2 regions of the Halomonas sp. OfavH-34-E genome follow, and region 2 is predicted to be linked to the other one. Evidence: riboswitches for the same ligand, from Rfam matches in the RefSeq annotation. Region 2 holds a riboswitch; the other holds the start of a gene.
The links. A riboswitch is a leader RNA that binds a small molecule or an ion and turns the genes downstream of it on or off. The one in region 2 is predicted to bind thiamine pyrophosphate.

Region 1 (9,072 bases), on a different contig from region 2:
GAGCACGACACACCCTTGCGCCGCGGCGACCTGGCTCGCGCAACCTGGCGCTCGCCTTCGTCGGCGTCATCACCAGCGCCGCATTGACGACGCCGGCCATGGCCGTCGAGACCGGCGCGCTGTTCGAACAGGTCACGAACCGGGCCAAGGAACTGGCCGCGTCCCCCTATGAAGAGGCCTCGGCCGAGCTGCCCGAGGCCCTCACCGAGATGGACTACGATCGCTACCGACAGATTCGCTACCGCGATGAGCGGGCACTGTGGAAGGATGATGGCGATTTCGAGGTAGAGCTCTTCCACCCAGGCTTTCTGTATGACCAGCCGGTGGATATCCACCTGCTGGAGGATGGCGAGGTACGCTCGCTGCCCTTCGAGCCTGAGCGCTTTCGCTACGACGACGATGCCGCCGACCTCGCCGAGCTCGACCTGAGTGGGCTCGGCTATGCCGGCTTTCGCCTCCACTACCCGCTCAACCGCGCCGACTACAAGGATGAGTTCGCGGTATTTCTCGGCGCGTCCTACTTCCGTCTGGTCGGCCGCGACCAGGGCTACGGCCTATCGGCCCGTGGCCTGGCCATCGACACCGCCCTGCCCCAAGGCGAGGAGTTTCCCGCCTTTCGTGAATACTGGCTGGTCAAGCCGCAGCCCGGCGATACCCACATGACGGTGCTGGCGCTGCTGGACAGCCCGTCTCTGGCCGGCGCCTACCGCTTCGACATCGCCCCGGGCAAGCGCACCCAGGTCGACACCGAGGCACGCCTGTTTGCCAGGGAAGACGTCGAGAAGCTCGGCGTCGCACCGCTGACCAGCATGTTCCTGCATGGCGAAATGGATCGCCGCCAGGAAGACGACTACCGCATCCGGGTACATGACTCCAGCGGCCTGCTGATGGCCACCAGCACCGGCGAGTGGACCTGGCGCGTGCTGGAAAACCCCGAAAGCCTCCAGATCTCCGGGCTGCAGGACACCTCGCCCAAGGGCTATGGCCTGGTCCAGCGGCCCCAGCACTTCAACGCCTACCTGGACATGGAGGCCCGCTACGAGCGTCGCCCCAGTCAGTGGGTCGAACCCCAGGGCGAGTGGGGTGAAGGCCACGTCGAGCTGGTGGAGATCCCCACCGACAGCGAGGCCCACGACAACATCACCGCCTACTGGGTGCCCGCCAACCCGCTGATGGCCGGCGACTCCCGCACCTACCGCTATCGTACCTGGACCTTCGGCGACACCCCCACGGCCGAACCGCTGGCTCGTGTGGTGCGTTCGCGCCAGGGCTGGGGCGGTGTGCCGGGACAGAGCGATCCCCCCGACGAGCGCCTGCGCCAGTTCATCATCGACTTCCGCGGCGGTGAGCTCGAGGGACTCGATGCCAGCCAACCGGTCGAGATGACCCTGACCACCTCCAGCGGCGAGACCGCCGAGGCCAAGGTCACACCGCTGCCCGACAACGACACCTGGCGCGCCAGCTTCACGCTGCTGCCCGACGGCGACCAGCCCGCTGATATCCGCCTGACCCTCATGCTTCGTGGCGAGCGCCTGAGCGAAACCTGGAACAGCATCTGGAGCCCCTGATGAACGCCCATACTCCCGAGGTACCCTGGCCACGCCTGCGACGTCTTGGCGTCGGCCTGGCCATTGCCGCCACCACGGCGCTGGGGGTCTGGACCATGTTCAGGATCCTCTACGTGGAGGGCATCAGTCCGCTCGAGATGGCGATCATCGGCCTGTTCGCGATCACCTTCGGCTGGATCACCATGGCCTTCTGGAGCGCGCTGATCGGCTTCGTGCTCAACCTGACCGGGCGTGACCCGCTGAGCCTGAAGCCGCGCCATTCCTATCCCATGCGGCCCGAAGGCTCCCACTCCCGCACCGCCCTGGTGATGCCGATCCACAACGAGGACGTGCTGCGAGTCGCCGCCGGACTCGAGGCCACCTGCAAGGATCTGGATGACCTGCCGCAAGGCATCGAGGTGGAAGCCTTCGTGCTCAGCGACAGCACCGACGACGAGGTGGTGGCCGAGGAAAAGGCCGCCATGGCCGAGCTGCAGAAGCGCCTGGAAGGCCACTGCCAAATGCACTACCGCCACCGTGACAGTAACGTCGGGCGCAAGGCAGGCAATCTGGGCGACTTCTGCACCCGTTGGGGCAGCCACTACGACTACATGCTGGTGATCGACGCCGACAGCCTGATGAGCGGCACCACCGTCATCGAGCTGATCGACGAGATGATGGCCAACCCGCGCCTTGGCCTGTTGCAGACGGTGCCGATTCCGGTGCGCCAGGACAGCCTGTTCGGCCGCGCCAACCAGTTCGCTGCTGCACTCTACTCGCCGATGCTGGCCAGCGGTCTGAGCTTCTGGCACGCCACCGCGGCCAACTACTTCGGCCACAACGCCATCATTCGCGTGGACGCCTTCACCGATGCCTGTGGCCTGCCGGAGCTGCCCGGCAAGCCACCGCTGGGTGGCGATATCCTGAGCCACGACTTCGTCGAGGCGGCGCTGCTGCGCCGTGCCGGCTGGCAGGTGCGCATGCGCACCGACCTGGGCGGCAGCTTCGAAGAGATGCCGAGTCATATCCTCGACTACGCCAAGCGCGACCGGCGCTGGGTTCAGGGCAATCTGCAGCATATGCGCCTGCTCGGCGGGCGCGGACTGCACGTGCTCAGCCGTCTGCACTTCTTCTTCGGTGCCCTCGCCTACCTGTCGTCGCTGGTGTGGCTGGCGATCCTGGTGATCAGCACCATCGACGCCCTGATCCGGGCGCTGGTGCCGACCAACTTCTTCACCTCGAGTTCGCAGCTGTTTCCCGACTGGCCGATCGCCCCACCCAACCTGATCATGCCGCTGCTGATCGGCACCCTGGGCATGCTGCTGATGCCCAAGGTGCTAGGGCTGGTGCTGGGGCTGATCCAGAACCCACAGGCCTATGGCGGACGGGCCCGGCTCGTCGCCAGCATGCTGCTGGAGACGCTGTTTGCCATGCTCATCGCGCCCTTGATGATGGTGTTCCACAGTCGTTTCGTGATTCAGGTACTGAGCGGCCGCACCGTGGCCTGGGATCCACAGTCCCGCGAGGGCCGCGCCCTGCCCTGGAAGGAAGCCTTTCGCCACACCTGGCTATGGTCACTGATCGGCGCCTTGTGGGCGCTGGTGACCTGGGCCTTCACCCCGAGCTTCTTCATCTGGCTGACGCCGGTGTGGCTCGGCCTGGTGATGGCCGCTCCGCTGGTCCGCTGGAGCTCCAGCCTGAGCATCGGCCGGGCCCTGAGGCGCGCCGGCCTGTTGCTGGTCCCGAGCGAGACCCGCCCCCCGGCGGTGGTAGGCGAGCTTCGCGTCGCCGAGGCACCACCGCCGCCGGCGACCCCGGCCGAGCCGCCACGGGAAGTCCCCCGCGAGATGCCGGTGCAGTCCTTTCGCGAGCACGGCACGGAATCGGCGCCGGAGGTCTCCGGCGAGAAGCCCGTCGACTGAGCCGGTGCCGTGGCACAGCGTTGTGTCCTCCCCCTCCTTTTGCATCATCCGGAGGGGGAATCCCAGCGGACTACTACACGTCAAGCATAGTAGCGTGATCCATGATTCATCTGTTTGCCGCTGTCTGGTGGTAACGCTTTGCTCTACAAAGAGCGTTCTCCAGCTCCGGATAACACACATCCGCCAGGAAAACCCTTTGTCAATCTCTACTTAAAAAGCAGGATAGCCACTTTTTCCCGAACTCTTCGTTCATATGCCTGATATCATGGTCTGGATGCGCTTCCTCATCCATGGCATCCCCTACAGGCAATCTTTTACTTCCCTTCGAGAGCTCCCGCTCCGTAAAACATCCGTTGACGATGGTATCAGCAGGCTGAGCGATCAACTCGGCATTGCATTTATCATACACTTCATCGTTCATCAACTTTATTCCGGACAGGTAGCTTTCCGGAGGATAACTTCTATCATCACCTTTCTTCCGAATAGGCAGGGGATTATGTCCAACATATATCTTTTTATTGGTCACGCTCCTGATCATTTCCATGATCTTCCAGGACGTCGTACCCTTGACACTATCCAGCACGGTTTGCTTTATTACTGCTGATGAAAAAAATTTTCCAGGTTCGACAAAAAAAACTTCCATCTGAAGTCCGTAAATCAAGAATAGATCATATTCAACGATATCAATCTCACTCTTGCCACCCGATGTATAGGTGATGGTCCTCTTTAATCTATCTGTTTTTGGAACCAGTTTATTATCGATGAGAAACAGTCCACCCAAGCCATTACTTCTAGCGGTAAAGAAGACAAGATTATATTCTTGATGCCACTCTGGCATCAGGTCCCAGGCTCTTTTCAAAGCACCAACGTGGCTATTGCCCAGCACACAAATATTTTTCTTCATTCCTTACCTCCAAAGGCGTCGAAGATCTCTTCTTCGCAAACCAGATCATTCATTTTCTTTACGCTACCTACCCTCTTGTTTTGTTTTCCGAAAATCTCAGCGCCAAACTTTTTCCTCAGAGAAGAAAAAAAATGATTCATCACAAAATCGACACCGTGGGGGTTAACACTTCGTTGATTGGGTTCGAAAAACACCCCCTTGAAAACCGGGCTGTTGATTATTTCATACGAAGGAAAATAATCCACATAATTACAACCTCTAGAAATCTGCCCAGCCACGGCACGCAACACTGACTTGGATTCCATTGTAGCGACGATCACGTTGTTCCTGGAGTTTGTCGCTACCAAAGGAACAGGGGAAACTGTCAATATAAAGCGTAACTCAGGATTCTCATGACGCATTATTTCTATGGCATCTCGCAGATCATTCATCACAGAGGGATACATCTGATTCTTGAACGCATGGATACCTTTCAGGTAGGTCCCTGCTGAAGTCCCGGGACACATCGGATACTCGTAGCCGTATTCCGAATTGAACCAGCTTTCAGTCAACCCTAAGGTGAAGACAAAGAAGTCTGATGAGAAGATGCATTCCCTAAACGCTTTTATTGTCTCCTCTCGAGAGAGCATTAACTCTTCTTTACTACAGAAACCCTCTGGTTCCACCACGGGGCGAAAGGGATCATAGAACCTTCCGTTCTTTTCCCAAATCTCCTCAGGCGGCTCTTTTATCCCTGTTGCCCACTCTACCCACTGCTTCAACAATGAGGTGGTGTATATATTCCCGGTTCTTGCCGAAAATATATTGTAATTGTATTTTTTTGCATTTTCCTGCGAGAGCCCCCTAGGTGGAGTTTCTGTCGAGACCCAGTTGAACCCTCTGCTATCAAGAGCGTTTCCAATATGTTGCGCAAAGCAGGAACCGAAGGTAACCACCCTACTATCCTTTGTGATCTTGAACTTTGGAGACCACAAATTGGATATGTCAAAAATCGACTTTTCTGATACAGCTTTTTTCCAGAAGGCACGGTCTGGAAGTGTCGAATATGGATTCATATTAATCACCTCAAACATAATATATAACATCGGTCGTGAACGAACAAAATTGATAACGTCTATCTTAAATCACACATTACCACGACGAATAGGAGTGTTTACGCCAACACTGGCATCTCGTCTTCCTTTCTAAAATATTTGCATAAAAAAAGATAGGCGAAATATTTGTCTATTGTGTTGAGAAACGAGCACTGACAACGGCCCCGGAGCCCTTCATAGAACCTTTCCCATGCACCATTTCCCTGCCCCACGGGTGGTTCAAAAGAGAACAAAGCAAGCATTTTTAGCTTCCATGAAAACTCGGCGAACCAATGCTTCCCATAAAGACGGGACCAACACACCTGTCACTTTCTGCCCTTCTTCACAAAGGAGTCATCAAGCGCACAACGACTGTCAGAATATCGATAAAACAAACGTACTTTTTTCACTCTAGATTCTCTCACATATTCTCTATCAGGCAGCCGCAAAACACGCAAATACAATCCAGAGAACATCCAAGAAAAACCACGCAAATATCCCTTTAAATAACAACAAAATCGTCGAAACTTTGTCGAATTGATCAATCAGGACTCTACTTCGCCACTTTTCCTCAATCGGATAAAATGCATTCTCAACCATGCGGAAACTTCTCCAGATATCTGGGCAGTTGCACTCTCGCGATATCGTGGAAACCTCCTCCCCCCAGCGGCGTATCTACTGATCGGGATCGGTTCTTGCCAAGCCGAGGTGGACTCCCTTCGAGGTCATGCTAGACTCGATCCAGACTCGCTTGACGGGGTGCCGGTGAATCCGGCTGAGATGGCGCAGGGCCAGGGTGACGAATCACCGGCCGCCAGCGCCGATCCCGTGGAACCTGATCCGGGTGCGGTGTGGCTTCACACCTTGAACCGGCGTAGGGAATCAGGCGGTGGTGACAGCCCCTGCGCGCGCACCTCCCTCCTTTCTCGTCGCCGTGTCCTCAGCCGCCGCACTCCGGATCCGCACCAACCGGAGGCAACATGGGCTACCGCTTTACCGATCTTGTCGACGCCTGCCGCGATGACTGGCACGCCTACATCGAACACGACTTCGTGCTCGCCCTTGGCCGTGGTGAACTGGCTGACGCCAGCTTCCGTCACTACCTCAAGCAGGACTATCTGTTTCTGCTGCAGTTCTCCCGGGCCTACGCCCTGGCGGCCTACAAGAGCCACAGCCTCGACGAGCTGCGCGGCGCCTTCGACGGCATGAAGACCATCCTCGATGTGGAACTCGGCCTGCATCTCGCCTTCTGCCGTGACTGGGGCATCGGCGAGGCCGAACTCGCCGAGCTGCCCGAAGCTCGCGCTACCCTGGCCTATACCCGCTACGTGCTGGACGCCGGCAGCCGCGGCGACCTCCTGGACCTGCACGTGGCGCTGGCCCCCTGCATGGTCGGCTACGCCGATATCGCGAGAACGCTCAACGCCCGTTCGGACACCCTGCGCGGTGCAGACAATCCCTTCGACACCTGGATCGCCATGTACGAAAGCGACGACTTCCAGGCCGCCGCACGCCAGGAGCAGGCCTGGCTCGACGATCAGCTGGCCCAGGTATCCGGCGAGCGCTTTGCGCGACTGTCACGGATATTCGCCGACGCGACACGACTCGAGATCGACTTCTGGCAGATGGGGCTCGATCTAAGCGACTAACACAATAAGCACCACGCTTGACGGGGGGCCGCCAGAGGCGGCTGAGATCATGCAGCGCATGGGACCCGTTGAACCTGATCTGGGGGTAACCCCGATGCCATGGCATCGCGGTGAGGACCAGCGTAGGGATCAAGCGCTCACGGCCCAGGCCACGACGCCCCCTCCTTCCTCACGCGATGCACACAACAACGCCAGCACCCAGTGCCGTGAGAAGGACAAGCCAATGCCGCTCGATCAACCCGTTTCCGCAAACAAACCCCGCCATAGCGCGCACTTCCTGGCCGAGACCGCCCAGGTCGACCAGGCCGCAGTTACGCCCCTGCCGGGTTCGCGCAAGGTCTATGTAAAGGGCTCCCGCGACGACCTGCGGGTGCCGTTTCGCGAGATTTCGCTGTCAGCGACCCGCACCTCCGGGGCCGACGAGGCCAATCCGCCGCTCTTGGTCTACGACACCTCCGGCCCCTACACCGATCCCCAGGTCGAGGTCGACCTGCGTCGCGGGCTTGCCGAGTTGCGCCGGCCCTGGATCGAGGAGCGCGACGACACCGAATGGCTCGATGGCCCGACCTCGGACTACGGTCGCCGACGTGCCAACGACCCGACGCTCGCTCCGCTGCGCTTCGAACTGACTCGTACGCCGCGCCGCGCACGTCGTGGCGCCGATGGCCGCGCCGGCAATGTTACCCAGCTGCACTACGCCCGCCGCGGCATCATCACCCCGGAGATGGAGTTCATCGCCATCCGCGAGAACCAGCGTCGACAGGCCCTGGCCGATGGCTATCGAGGCAGCGATGAGGTCGAGCGCATCCTTGACCACCAGCATCCCGGGCAGGGCTTCGGCGCCCGTCTTCCCGAGGAGATCACCCCAGAGTTCGTGCGCCAGGAAGTCGCCGCCGGGCGCGCCATCATCCCCGCCAACATCAACCACCCGGAAGCCGAGCCGATGATCATCGGGCGCAACTTCCTGGTGAAGATCAATGGCAATCTGGGCAACTCGGCGGTGACCTCCTCCATCGAGCAAGAGGTCGAGAAGATGACCTGGGGCATCCGCTGGGGCGCCGATACCATCATGGATCTGTCCACTGGCCAGAACATCCACGAAACCCGCGAGTGGATCATCCGCAACTCGCCGGTACCGATCGGCACGGTGCCGCTCTATCAGGCGCTGGAGAAGGTCAAGGGCGTGGCCGAGGACCTCACCTGGGAGGTGTTCCGCGACACCCTGATCGAGCAGGCCGAACAGGGCGTGGACTACTTCACCATCCACGCAGGCGTGCTGCTGCGCTACGTGCCGCTGACCGCCAACCGGGTCACCGGCATCGTCTCCCGCGGTGGCTCGATCATGGCCAAGTGGTGCCTTTACCATCACCAGGAAAGCTTCCTCTACACCCACTTCGAGGAAATCTGCGAGATCTGCAAGCAGTACGACGTGGCCTTCTCGCTGGGCGATGGCCTGCGTCCGGGCTCGGTGGCCGACGCCAACGACGAGGCCCAGATGGCGGAGCTCAAGACCCTGGGTGAGCTGACCCATATCGCCTGGAAGCACGACGTCCAGGTGATGATCGAAGGCCCCGGCCACGTGCCCATGCACCTGGTCAAGGAGAACATGGACAAGCAGCTCGAGTACTGCGACGAGGCGCCCTTCTATACCCTTGGGCCACTGGTGACCGATATCGCCCCGGGCTACGACCACATCACCTCGGGCATCGGAGCGGCGATGATCGGCTGGTACGGCTGCGCCATGCTGTGCTACGTCACCCCCAAGGAACACCTGGGCCTGCCCGACAAGGACGACGTCAAGACCGGCATCATCACCTACAAGATTGCCGCCCACGCCGCCGACCTGGCCAAGGGGCATCCCGGCGCCCAGCGCCGCGACAACGCCCTGTCCAAGGCGCGTTTCGAGTTCCGCTGGGAGGACCAGTTCAACCTGGGCCTCGACCCTGACACCGCCCGCGCCTATCACGACGAGACGCT
Region 2 (4,519 bases):
CGGCGCGGTACTGGGCTATGCGCTGGGTTCCATGGTCCCGCGCCTGGTGATGATCCCGCTGGGACGACGCATGCGTGAGCTGATCCCCGAAGGCCACGGCCTCACCGAGTTCGTGATCCATCGCTACGGGCGCACCATGTACGCCTTCACCCTGACGATCATGCTGTTCTATCTGTTCATCTCGCTGGCGGCAGGCCTCACCGCGATCGCCCATATGGTCACCCTGCTGGCGCCGATCCCGCTGTGGCTGACCGCCTGCGTGGTGATGATCGCGACCCTGCTCTACACCTTCTACGGCGGCCTGCGCACCACCATCTTCACCGACAAGGTACAGATGCTGGTGATCCTGCCGTTGCTGGCGCTGCTGCTGGTGTTCGGCTGGCAGGCCGCCGGCGGCGTCGCGCCGACGCTCGAGGGCCTGCAGGAGCGTGCGCCCCAGTTGCTGGATGTCACCGATGCCGGTGGCCTGCGTGCCGGTCTGACGTTCTTTATCGCGGTGATGCTGACCGGCCTGTTCTACCAGGGCACCTGGCAGCGCATCTACGCCGCCCGGGACAGCAAGGTGCTGCGGCGGGGCTTCTGGATCGCAGGGCTGTTCAACTTTCCGGTGATCGTGCTGATGGGCCTGTTCGGCCTGGCCTTCGTCGGCCTCGGGCTCGAGGGAGACGGTTCGGTGGCGCTGTTCAGCGTGCTGCTGTCCGAGGTGCCGCTGTGGTTCGCCCTGGCCTTGATTCCGCTGGGTCTGGCCCTGGTGATGAGCAGCGCCGACACTACCGTCAACGCCACCTCCAGCATCATCGCCGTCGACATGCACCGGCTGCTGCCCCAGGCCAGCGAAGCCACCCTGATGCGCCTGGCACGCTGGCTGATCGTCGCCGCAGCGGTGCCGGTGACCTGGGTGGCGGCCCAGGGCTACAGCGTGCTCTATCTGTTCCTGCTGGCGGACCTGCTGTGCTCGGCGGCGGCCTTCCCAGTGTTTTTCGGTCTGTTCAATCGCCGCTACGACGGGCGCAACGCGGTCCTCAGCACCGCTGCGGGCCTGGTCGCCGGGCTGGCGATGTTCCCGTCCCCCAGCGGCGGTACCGCCACCCTGCTGGAATCCTTCCTGCTGGCGGCCTTCGTGCCGGTGCTGGTCTCGCTGGTGCTGATGAAGCTGCTGCCATCCCGCCAGGACTATGACTTCACCCGCATGGGCAGTCTGGTGCGGCGTTTCCAGAGCTGACACCGCCACGCTGACAGCCTGGCAAGGCGTGATAAAAAACAGCGGGACGTGCTGACGCGTCCCGCTGTTGTCGTTTCAAGGCCTGGCGATCAGGGGCCCTGGCAGTTCCGGCTCATCAGCGACCAGGCCGCGCCAGCCCCAGGTGGTCGCGCAGGGTGCGGCCCTGGTACTCGCGTCGAAACAGCCCGCGGCGCTGCAGTTCGGGCACGACCTGTTCGACCACGTCCTCGATGCTGTCCGGCAGCGATGGCGGCATCAGGTTGAAGCCGTCCGCCCCGCCCTGCTCGACCCAGCGCTGCATCTCGTCGGCGATACGCTCCGGGGTGCCGACCATGGTGCAGTGGCCGCCACCGGCGGCGAGCCGTCCCAGCAACTGGCGCAGCGTCGGTCGTTCGCTCTCGATGATCCGCAGAATCGTGGCGTAGCGCCCCTTGGGCCCGCTGAAGGCCTCCAGTGGCGGCAACTCGGGTACTGGGGCGTCGAGCTCCCAGTCGCTCACGTCCTGGCCGATGAACTGACTCAACTGGCGCCGGGAGCTGTCCACCGGCAACAGTTCGTCGAGCTCCCGCTGCTTGCGTCTGGCCTCCTCTTCGGTGGAGCCGACGTAGGTCACAAGCCCCGGCATGATCGCGACCTTCGGTCTGCCCGCGGCCTTTACCCTGGCCTGAAGATCGCGGTAGTAGTCCTGGGCAGAGGACAGATCGTAGGCCACCGCGTAGATGGCCTCGGCGTAGCGCGCGGCCAGGTCACGGCCCTGATCCGAGGCTCCGGCCTGGAACAGCACCGGGTGGCCCTGGGGCGGACGCGGCACCGTCAGCGGGCCATCCACCAGAAAGTGCTCCCCGTGATGATGGATGGGACCGACCCGGCTGGCGTCGACGTAATCGCCCTGGCGATCCCTCACCAGGGCGTCGTCACTCCAGGAGTCCCACAGCGCCAGCACGGTATTGGCGAATTCCTCCGCCCGGGCATAGCGCTCGGCGTGGCTTGGCATGGCCTCGAGCCCATGGTTGCGCGCCTCGCTGTCGAACATCGAGGTCACCAGGTTCCAGCCCAGGCGTCCGCCGGAGATATGGTCCAGCGAGGCCAGCATGCGCGCAGCGTGAAACGGTGTATAGAAGGTGCTGGAGACGGTCGAGATCAGCCCGATGTGTTCGGTGGCCCGCGCCATGGCCGCCAGCATGGTCAGGGGCTCCAGGGTCCACAGCGGACCGTCGGCGATGTTGCCCGCGGCGTGACCATCGGCGAAGAACACCGCATCGAAGCGACCCCGCTCGGCGAGCCGCGCCAGTTCCTCGTAGTAGCGGATATCGGCCAGGCGCTCGACGCTGGAACGGGGATGACGCCAGGCCGCCTTGTGGTGGCCACAGCCCATGATGAACAGATTGAGGTGCATGCTGGCCATCAGTCCTTCACCAGTCCGCCGTCGACCACCAGGTTCTGGCCGGTGACCGCTCGCGACCAGGGCGAAGCGAACAGTAGCGCAGCGTCGGCAAACTCTTGCGGCGTGGTCACCCGTCTCAGCGGTGTGCTGGCGGCGATCAGATCGAACACCGCCTCCGGCGTGGCGCGGGAGGCATCGGTGGTGCGCAACAGGCCCCCGGAGATCATGTTCACGGTGATGTTGTCCGGGCCCAGATCGTGGGCCAGGGTGCGCGTCAGCGACAGCAGCGCCGCCTTGGCGGCGGTGTAGTCGTGGTAGGGCACCACCGGGTTCTGGAACAGGTTGGTACCGATATTGACGATGCGACCAAAGCCGGCCTCACGCATGCCGGCAAGCGAAGCCTGCACCGTGTTCAGAGCCCCCCGGGCGACGCCCTGAAGCTGATGATCGAGGTGCTCCCAGGTCAGCTCGTCGGGACCGGGGCGGGCGTCGCCGTTGAAAGCGAAGTCCGGCAGCGCATTGTTGATCAAGGTGGTGACCGGCGCGCCGAAGTGCTCGCGGGCATGCGCGAACATGGCATCGACGGCGCTGCGATCACAGACGTCGGCGGCCACCGCCAGGGCTTGCTCGGGATAGTCGGCTACCAGCGCGTTGGCGCCCTCTTCGCTGCGTCGATAGTTGACCACCACCCGCGCGCCCTGCTCGAGGAAGCTGCGCGCCAGGCTGACACCGAGGCCACGTCCGGCGCCGGTGACGACGACCAGCTGGCGGGAAATAGGAAGCGCGGGCGGGCTTGCGGAGGTAGCGCGTGAGGCGTCGGAAAGGGTCATCTGGCGGGTCCTTGGTCGAGGCGAGGAACGCACGCCGACCCCTGGACTGACGACTGCGCTGACATCCCTTCGCCGGTATGAACTGGATCAGGTTCGACGGGTGTTTCTCAGCCCCGCTATCGTGCGGGACACCCCGTGCCATGCGCCTTCGACCTTAGCCCATCGGCGCAGGGCGGACAAGCCGCGCAGCACCTGGAACATCACCGCAGCCGGGGCATGCAGATGGGCGCTTCAGACCCGACGGTCAGCCCGGTGCCTGGACGGCTTGCATCAAGTCACTTCCTTCCTCTCCCGCCCGATTGACCCTGGTCGAGACCGGCCATGCGTCGAAGGCGCCAGCGGGTAGATGCCGCACCGTCTGGCGCATGACGTCGCGATCGCTCAGCTCAGGATCGAGCCAGGGTTCAAGGCTGCCGTCGTCCAGCGCCAGCGGCATCCGGGCGTGCACCTCACTCGCGCAGCCCCGGGCGGGTTCGGTGAGGATGGCAAGGCCCGGCCTGCCGTCGGCCCTTTCACTGAAGATCGCCGCCAGCCACAGCGGCGCGCGATCTTCACGACATAGAAAAAAGGGCTGCTTGCCGGCCTCGCCCGGCAGCCACTCGTACCAGCCGTCCGCCGGCACCAGGCAGCGATGGCGGGCAAAGGCCCCACGAAAATAGCGCGAGGTGGCGACCTTCTCCACGGTGGCGTTGATCGGCTCCGGCGCCCCGGCTTGGGCCCAGTGGGGTCGATAGCCCCACCACATCGAGGTAAAGGAAGGTATGCCCTCCCCGTCCATGGCGAGCGACGTGATCCAGGTGCCCGGCGCGACGTTGTAGCGAGGTGGCGGCTCCTGCTCGGGCAGGCGCGGCGCCACCGGCAAGCGCATCAGCGCCGCCAGCTGAGCAAAAGGTGTGTAACAGGCGAAACGGCCGCACATGGTTACCTCCGTTGCCGGACCCTGCAGGATCAGCCTAGCACCATCTCTTGCGTCCACTCCGGCCACCTGTGCGCGCTACAGGTTAGTCATATGCGAACGTTAAGTTTTCGCTAAGCTAGGCAGCCTAGCCTTGCCATCAACTCCTCTTTCAAGGACGCGATGAC

Region 1: it holds a riboswitch for thiamine pyrophosphate, as region 2 does, so the genes downstream of both, thiC (phosphomethylpyrimidine synthase ThiC) here and NH448_RS10280 (3-oxoacyl-ACP reductase) in region 2, are expected to answer to the same signal.

What each region holds. Positions count from the first base shown of each region.
Region 1 covers NZ_JAMXRY010000043.1:14,711-23,782, reverse strand. Annotated here, with positions in the region: gene NH448_RS17160 (glucan biosynthesis protein) at 1-1,568, shown strand, start outside; gene mdoH (glucans biosynthesis glucosyltransferase MdoH) at 1,568-3,469, shown strand; gene NH448_RS17150 (hypothetical protein) at 3,669-4,373, opposite strand; gene NH448_RS17145 (GSCFA domain-containing protein) at 4,370-5,428, opposite strand; TPP riboswitch at 6,192-6,345, shown strand; gene tenA (thiaminase II) at 6,427-7,095, shown strand; TPP riboswitch at 7,107-7,241, shown strand; gene thiC (phosphomethylpyrimidine synthase ThiC) at 7,319-9,072, shown strand, end outside.
Region 2 covers NZ_JAMXRY010000019.1:64,317-68,835, reverse strand. Annotated here, with positions in the region: gene NH448_RS10290 (sodium:solute symporter family protein) at 1-1,222, shown strand, start outside; gene NH448_RS10285 (LLM class flavin-dependent oxidoreductase) at 1,338-2,627, opposite strand; gene NH448_RS10280 (3-oxoacyl-ACP reductase) at 2,627-3,436, opposite strand; TPP riboswitch at 3,484-3,582, opposite strand; gene NH448_RS10275 (SOS response-associated peptidase) at 3,681-4,355, opposite strand.